One region of the Pseudoclavibacter sp. RFBG4 genome, then DNA from elsewhere that is predicted to be linked to it. Evidence: predicted binding sites of a transcription regulator. Region 1 holds the regulator's gene; the other holds the start of a gene.
What was found. Region 1 encodes HrcA, which represses chaperone genes, less so after heat shock. Its sites were predicted from a motif close to TTNGCACTCGNNNNNNNCGAGTGCNAA; they were not measured.
Positions count from the first base shown of each region.

Region 2: groES (co-chaperone GroES) is a predicted target of HrcA. The motif match lies at 1,523-1,549, and genes of this name have one in related genera.

Region 1 is NZ_PSYC01000020.1:176,156-180,326, forward strand. Features, by position in the region: gene C5E10_RS05895 (TIGR01777 family oxidoreductase) at 1-10, opposite strand, end outside; gene hemW (radical SAM family heme chaperone HemW) at 151-1,362, shown strand; gene C5E10_RS05905 (DUF4870 domain-containing protein) at 1,369-1,932, opposite strand; gene hrcA (heat-inducible transcriptional repressor HrcA) at 2,086-3,117, shown strand; gene dnaJ (molecular chaperone DnaJ) at 3,206-4,171, shown strand, end outside.
Region 2 is NZ_PSYC01000029.1:126,788-130,958, reverse strand. Features, by position in the region: gene C5E10_RS11930 (hypothetical protein) at 1-225, shown strand, start outside; gene C5E10_RS11925 (class I SAM-dependent methyltransferase) at 256-1,446, opposite strand; gene groES (co-chaperone GroES) at 1,585-1,878, shown strand; gene rarD (EamA family transporter RarD) at 2,011-2,949, shown strand; gene guaB (IMP dehydrogenase) at 3,067-4,171, shown strand, end outside.

The DNA.
Region 1 (4,171 bases):
GAGTGCTCATGACCTCGAAGGTAGTCGTGTCAGTTGGACGCGAGCGCAACGCGAGGCCGTGCTCGGCTGATCGCGCGCCTGATTGCGCCTAGGCTGTGCGGGTGCATCACGTGAACTTCGCCCCGAACAGGGCCCAGCCGAACGGCCATCTTGGCGCCTAGCGCCCTGCCGCTCGGTGAGCCGGTGCCCCCGAGCGGCGAGCTCCCCGCGCAGGCACTGGTCGGCGCCGAGTCGCGAGACTTCGGCGTCTACATCCACGTGCCCTTCTGCCGCGTGCGGTGCGGCTACTGCGACTTCAACACCTACACGGCGGAGGAACTCGGAGGGGTCTCGCGTTCCAGCTACGCAGGCGAGGTCGAGAAGGAGATGGTCATCGCCGAGCGGGTGCTGAGCGGTGCCCCTCGCGAGGTATCCACCGTCTTCTTCGGGGGCGGGACTCCGACCCTCCTGCCCGTCAGCGACCTTGCGGCGATGCTCGAGGGAGTGCGCAGTCGCTGGGGCCTCGCCCCAGACGCGGAGGTCACCGTCGAGGCGAACCCCGACTCGGTTGGCGAGCGTGAGCTCGCCGAGCTCCGGGCTGCGGGCGTGACCCGAGTGAGCTTTGGGATGCAGTCCGCCGTCCCGCACGTCCTCAGCGTCCTCGAGCGCACCCACGATCCGGCGCGCATCCCGATCGTGGTCGCCGCGGCGAAGCGAGTCGGGCTCGAGCCGAGCCTCGACCTGATCTACGGCACTCCCGGCGAGTCCATCGACGACTGGCGCCGATCGCTCGACATGGCGCTGGCTCAGGAGCCGCTGCACGTGAGCGCGTATGCGCTCATCATCGAGGAGGGTACGAAGCTGGCCAGGCAGATCCGCCGCGGCGAGGTGCCCGCCGTGGACGACGACCTGCAGGCCGACATGTACGAGCTCGCTGAGGAGCGACTCTCAGCGGCCGGGTTCGAGTGGTACGAGGTCAGCAACTGGTCGCTCGACGGCAAGCACGCGTCTCGCCACAACCTCTCCTACTGGAGAGACGCGGACTGGTGGGGATTCGGCCCGGGGGCGCACAGCCACGTGGGCGGCGTGCGCTGGTGGAACGCGAAGCATCCGAGCGCCTACGCGTCGAGGCTGGCTGAGGGCATCACGCCGGCCATGGGGCGCGAAGTGCTTGATGAGGAGACGAAGCGCTTCGAGCGGATCATGCTCGGCTCGCGTCTGCGGGAGGGCCTCGCGATCTCAGAGCTGGGCGACTCCAGTGTCGTCGCCGAGCTCATCGCCGAGTCGCTCGTCGACGGGAGGGCCGCGCTGAAGGGCAGGCTCGTCCCGACGCTCCGAGGGCGGCTCATGGCAGACGCGATCGTGCGCCGAATCGCCGCCTGAGCCGGCTCAGTTCACGAACCGGAAGGTGACCGGGTACCGGTAGGGGAGACCCTTGCTCGCCTGGACCGCGCCGAGAATCGCGTAGACGACGACGGCAACCCAGAGCAGCGGGTAGAGGAGCGGGACGATCAGCGCCAGGGGGCCGCCGATCAGCGAGAGCAGCGAGATGACGCCGATGCCGAGGTACACGATCGCAGCGGTGATGCCGAAGTTGAGCGCCTCGCGGCCCTCGCTGTCGGCGAGAGGCCCCCTGCGCCGTGTGACGAGCCAGAGAATGAGCGGCCCAACGGCGGGGGCGACGATGTTGAGCAGGTGATCGAAGGTCCCGACGAGGCGGTCGCCGTCTCGGGTCAGGGGCGGTTCTGTCACATTCTGCGGGCCCGACTGCTGGTACTGCCCGCCCTGCGGGTGTCCGTAGGGGGCCTGCTGGCCGTACGGAACCTTCTGACCGTTGGGAGCCTGCTGCCCGTACGGTGGCTGCTGCCCGTAGGGTCCCGGCTGGTCGTATGGCGGCTGCTGAGGCAGATCCTGGTGTCCTGGCGGCGGGGTCGGTGCGTTCTGATCTGACACGGGGTTCCTCTCGTCGGTTTCGCTCACGCTACTGCGCGTGCCCTGCGAGGGCCTGGCATCCTGCTGGTGGCGCGAGCGGAAAGCGGTAGGATTGGCAGTCTCAGGTTCGGAGTGCCAGTCCGACTCGCAGCAGCTCGTCGAGGGAGGAGCATCGTGGTTTCAGACAGAAGCATGCAGGTGCTCCGCGTCATCGTCACCGACTACGTGACGAGTCGTGAGCCGGTGGGCTCCAAGTCGATCGCAGACCGTCACGATTTCGGCGTCTCCGCGGCGACCATCCGCAACGACATGGCACAGCTCGAAGACGCCGAGCTCATCGTGGCCCCGCACACATCCTCCGGGCGCATCCCGACCGACAAGGGCTACCGACTGTTCGTCGACCGACTCGCCGAGTTCAGGCCGCTCTCCGGAGCGCAGCGCCGGGCGATCGAGACCTTCATCGAGGGCAGCGACGACGTCGACGAGGTGCTCGGACGGTCGGTGCGACTGCTGGCGCAGCTCACCAATTCCGTCGCGATCGCGCAGTACCCCTCGCTCGCGAACGCCGCGATCCAGCACGTCGAGTTCGTCCTGCTGTCCAGCATGCGCGTCCTGACCGTCCTCATCACCGACTCGGGCCGCGTCGAGCAGCGCATCGGGCATCTCCGCGCCGAGGTGAGCGTCGAACAGCTGCATGTGCTCCGGGACCGGCTGGCCGGCCGACTCGTCGGGAAGACGGTCGCGCGCGCGTCGACGGAGCTCAGGGACGTCAGCGGCATCATGGGGGAGCGAGACGCGGAGCTCTTCGCTCCCGTCATCGCCAACCTGCTCGAGCTCGTCCTGGCGCACCGCCAGGAGCGCCTCGTGATGGCGGGCACCGCGAACCTCGCCCGGACCGAACGCGACTTCCCCTCGAGCATCCTGCCCGTCCTCGAGGCCATCGAGGAGCAGGTGGTCCTCCTGCGGCTGCTCGACGAGCTCCACTCCAGCCCCGAGGCCTACTCGGTCAGCATCGGCCAGGAGAACGTCGACCTTGGCCTCGGAGAGACGGCTATCTTGACGAGCGGCTATCGCAGCTCGGGGAGCGACGCGCGTCTCGGCGTCGTCGGGCCGACGAGAATGGACTACCCGAGGAATATCCAGGCCGTTCGAGTGGTTGCGAGTTACCTGTCACGGGTGCTCGACGAGCAGCACTCGGACGACTGACCGACACCGCCACATCACTCGGCGGATGCACCCGGCGCCTGACAACGCAGGCGTGACACACACAGATGCAAAGAAGGAGTCGCCACTCTTGGCAGACCACTACGACGTGCTCGGCGTGAGCCGTGAGGCGTCCCAGGACGAGATCAAGAAGGCCTACCGCAAGCTGGCACGCCAGCTGCACCCGGACGTCAACCCGTCCGAAGATGCCGCGGAGCGCTTCAAGTCCGTCACGCACGCCTACGACACCCTCATCGACCCCGAGCGGCGCCGGCAGTACGACCAGGGCGGCCCAGATGGGCAGTCCTTCGGCGGCTTCGGCGACATCTTCGAGACCTTCTTCGGCCAGCAGGGCTCCCGCGGGCCTCGCTCGCGTGCGGAACGCGGCCAGGACGCGCTCGTGCGCGTCGAACTCGACCTCGACGAGGTCATGTTCGGCACGCACCGGGACCTCGAGGTCACGACGGCGATCGCCTGCGAGAACTGCCAGGGCACGTGCTGCGCGCCGGGTACCTCGCCCACGACATGCTCGGCATGCGGTGGGGCCGGGTCCGTGCAGCGACAGGTGCGCTCGATCCTCGGCATGGTCGTCACGAACCAGCCGTGCGCCCAGTGCCGCGGCTACGGCACGGTCATCGAGCACCCGTGCGACACGTGCCACGGCCAGGGCCGTGTCCGAGCGAACGTGAGCATCCCGGTCGACATCCCGTCCGGTGTGGACTCCGGGCTGCGCATCCACCTTCCCGGTCGAGGCGAAGCCGGACCAGCCGGGGGAGCGAACGGTGACCTCTACCTCGAGATCCGCGTGCGCCCGCACGAGGTCTTCTCACGAGACGGCGACGACCTCCAGTGCGTCGTCGAGGTGTCGATGGCCGACGCGATCCTGGGCACCTCGACCACGGTCGGTGCGCTCGACGGCGACGTCGACCTTCAGATCCCCGCGGGCGTGCAGTCGGGCGAGGTGCTGACCGTTCGAGGTCGGGGCATCACGCGGCTTCGCTCGACCCATCGCGGCGATCTCGACATCGCCGTCCAGGTCGTGACCCCGGCGAAGCTC
Region 2 (4,171 bases), on a different contig from region 1:
ATCATCGGCGTCGCGCTCGGCGCGATCTCGCTGCTCCTCCTCCTACTTCCCGGGTGGGCGTACATCGTGGCCCTGGTGCTCGGGCTCGGCGCCGTCGGGCTCGGAATCGCGGGACTTCGCGCGCCGAAGGGCCTCGGACGCACGCTTTCAGTCGTGGGGCTCGTGGCGGGTGGTCTCGCGGTCCTTCTTGCCATCGTGACGCTCGTCGTCGTGCTGGTCGTCTAGGCACGAGACGCGCCGACGGCTCGGCTGTCCTCAGCTGAGCCGATCGGCGAGGATGGCGACGCGCTTGTCGCCGATCCTCGTGAGGATGAGCACCGCGGACGCGTCTCCCTTGAGCGAGAGCTTCCGCCTGAACTCCGCAGGGTCGATGTCGACCCCCCGCTTCTTGATCTCGAGCACGCCGATGCCCCGCTTCCGCAGCTCGCCCTTGAGCGACGACGCATGCAGGGGCAGCACCTCTCGGACCGAGAACGCGCTCGCGAACGGCGTCGGGGTGAAGTGCTCGGCGGTCATCCACGCGATGCTCTCCGAGATCATCGTCGCTTCGAGCGAACGTGCGAGGTCGCCGATGAGGCGCGCGCGGATGATCGCCGCGTCCGGCTCGTAGAGCACGGCGCCCAGCGCAGCGACGTCCGCGTCCCGGACGTCCTCGCCGGTCGTCAGCTCGGCGGTGCCGTGCCTGCCGATCACGAGGGCCGAACGGCGGATGCCCGCCCTCGCCGTGCCGTGCATCCACACCGTCGCCTCGACGAGGTCGCCGTTGGAGGAGACCCACTGCGTTTCCGCGTCATCCGGGAGGTAGGCGTGGTCGATCCCCGGTCCCAGCTTGATGCCCGTCGGGCGCTCGCGGCCTGCGGCGAAGACGAAGTCGAGGGATGGACTCCAATCGGCGGGATCGAAGTGGCGTGCCGTGCTCCCGCCGCTGGTGGTCCTGCGGGCCGGATCGAACCAGAGCGCATCGAAGGCCGCCAGGTCCACCTCCTCGGCGCGGTCGTGCCTGACCTGGGCATTGGGAAACGGGGCCAGGTTGTGGGCTGCGATCGCGGCGGTGACCTCGTCGACGTCGAACGCGGTGACCTCGAGACCGAGGGAGGCGAATGCCATGGAGTCTGCGCCGATCCCGCACCCGAGGTCTGCCACGCTCACGGCGCCGGCCTGCCTGAACCGGTTCGCGTGGTGCGCCGCGACCTGCAGTCGCGTCGCCTGCTGCAGGCCAGCGTCGGTGAAGAGCATCCGCTCGGCGAACGGGCCGAACTTGACGGATGCGCGCCGGCGGAGCTTCGCCTGCGTGACGACGGCGGCAACCACCTCCGCGGAGCCTCCTGCCGCGCGCAGCCTCGTCACGAGTGCAAGCGCGTCTCCCGCTGACTCGACGGGGGGCGCGTCGTCGAGCAGGGTCATCGCCTCTGGTGTGAGGAGGGCCAGGAGTTCGTCGCGTTGCACCAGCACTACGCTACCGGCGTACGCCACGAGACGTCGCCGCGTTGCAGTCGTCGCCGCCTGGCCCCTACACTCTGAGTTAGCACTCTCATGGGGAGGGTGCTAATTCTGAACTTCCTATCGCTGAGAAAGAGGTCAACCGTGTCGGTGAACATTCAGCCGCTCGAGGATCGCATCGTCATCAAGCAGGTCGAAGCCGAGCAGACCACGGCTTCGGGTCTTGTGATTCCGGACACCGCCAAGGAGAAGCCCCAGGAGGGCGAAGTCGTCGCAGTCGGCCCCGGCCGCATCGATGACAACGGAAACCGCGTGCCGCTCGACCTCGTGGTCGGCGACAAGGTCATCTACTCCAAGTACGGCGGAACCGAGGTCAAGTACGGCGGCGAGGAGCTCCTTGTGCTCTCCGCTCGCGACATCCTCGCGAAGATCGTCTAGTCTCCTGACCTTCTGAGGCCGAGCCGGTTCGGGCGGTCTCATCTGCAGGAGCAGCATCGCGCATGGCGCCCACCCCTCGGGGTCGGGCGCCATGCGTGTTTCAGCGGCCCGACGTGGGCGTACGATCTCGAGGTGACGGAATCTCCTCGGTCCGGCCTCTGGCTGGCGTTCAGCGCGTACGCGCTCTGGGGCTTCATGCCCCTCTACGTCGTTGCGACCGCTCCGACAACACCCGTGGAGCTCATCGCGTGGCGCATCATCCTGAGCGTCGTGTTCTGCCTGCTCGGCGTGCTCGTCATGCGGGCCTGGCGTCCGTTCCGGGAGCTCATCTCGAAGAAGCGGGTCGTGCTCGGCCTCGGCGTCGCCGGGATCCTGGTGTCGGCGAACTGGCTGTTCTACGTGCAGGCGGTCGCGACAGGCCACACTCTCGACGCCGCGCTCGGCTACTTCCTCAACCCGATCGTGTCCGTCGCGCTCGGGCTGGTCTTCCTCCGCGAGAAGCTCAGGCCCCTGCAGTGGGTCGCCGTCGGACTCTCCCTCCTCGCTGTGCTCGTCATCTCGCTCGGCTACGGCCGCATCCCGTGGCTCGGCCTGGGCGTCGCCATGACCTTCGGGCTGTATGGGCTCGTGAAGAAGCGGGTGGGGGTCCAGGCGGACGCGCTCTCCGGACTGGCGGTCGAGACGACGCTCATCATGCCCATCGGCGCGATCTGCCTGCTCTGGACGGTGCTCTTCGGCGGCGGCATCACCTTCGGCTCCGTGTCGGCGGTCAACACGGGCGTCCTGCTGTTCGCCGGCGTCGTCACGAGCGTGCCGCTCCTGCTGTTCGCGGCGGCCGCGCGAAGGCTGCGCCTCATCGAGCTCGGACTCATGCAGTACATCGCGCCGATCCTGCAGTTCGTGCTCGCCGTGGCGGTCTTCTCGGAGCCCATGCCGCTCGAGCGCTGGATCGGGTTCGCGATCGTCTGGGTCGCGCTCATCCTCTTCACGATCGACCTCGTGCGCACGGCTAGACTTGGCGCCAAGATTCCCTCGGTCGCGGACGTACTCGGTCCGCCGACACGAGGCTGATGAGCTGAGGACCCCGGGAATGCGTCCGGGGTCGTCGCTGTTCCATCACCACTGAGCTGTTTCCCGATGCACGAGGATGCCGCCGAACGGCGCATCCCAGATACCTCCTGGAGCGTAATGACCGAGTCGGACCCCTTTGGCTTCACCGGATTGACCTACGACGACGTGCTGCTGCTTCCCGGGCACACCGACGTCATCCCGTCTGAGGTCGACACGACGACGCGGCTGACGCGCGGCATCACCCTGCGCGTCCCGCTCGTCTCGGCGGCGATGGACACGGTCACTGAGGCCCGCATGGCGATCGCCATGGCGCGTCAGGGAGGCATGGGCATCCTGCACCGCAACCTGTCGATCGACGACCAGGTCGAGATGGTCGATCGCGTGAAGCGCTCCGAGTCCGGCATGGTGACGAATCCGGTGACGACGACCCCCAACGCGACGGTCGCGGAGGTCGATGAGATCTGCGGGCAGTACCGCGTCTCCGGCCTGCCGGTCGTCGACGAGGAGACGGGCAAGCTCGTCGGCATCATCTCCAACCGGGACATGCGCTTCGTGCCCGAGTCGGAGAAGCGCACGACCCGCGTGCACGAGGTCATGACGGGCGAGGGCCTCGTGACCGGTCCCGTCGGTATCTCCGGCGACGACGCCTACAAGCTCCTCGGCAAGCACCGCATCGAGAAGCTGCCGCTCATCGACGACGAGGGCAAGCTCGCCGGCCTCATCACGGTGAAGGACTTCGACAAGAGCGACAAGTACCCGAACGCGACGAAGGACGACGCCGGGCGCCTGCGCGTCGGCGCGGCGATCGGCTTCTTCGGCGACGGCTGGGAGCGCGCGGAGCGCCTCGTGGCTGCCGGTGTCGACGTGCTCGTCGTCGACACGGCGAACGGCCAGTCGGCCGGCGTGCTCGACATGATCCGCCGCCTCAAGAGCGACCCGGTGATGGGCCACGTGCAGGTCGTCGGCGGCAACGTCGCGACCCGCGAGGGCGCCCAGGCGCTCGTGGATGCGGGTGCTGACGCCGTCAAGGTCGGCGTCGGTCCTGGCTCCATCTGCACGACGCGCATCGTCGCGGGAGTCGGCGTCCCCCAGATCACAGCCGTCTACGAGGCGTCGCTCGCCGCGACCCCGGCTGGCGTGCCGGTCATCGCGGACGGCGGCCTGCAGTACTCGGGCGAGATCGCGAAGGCGCTCGTCGCCGGCGCATCCGCGGTCATGGTCG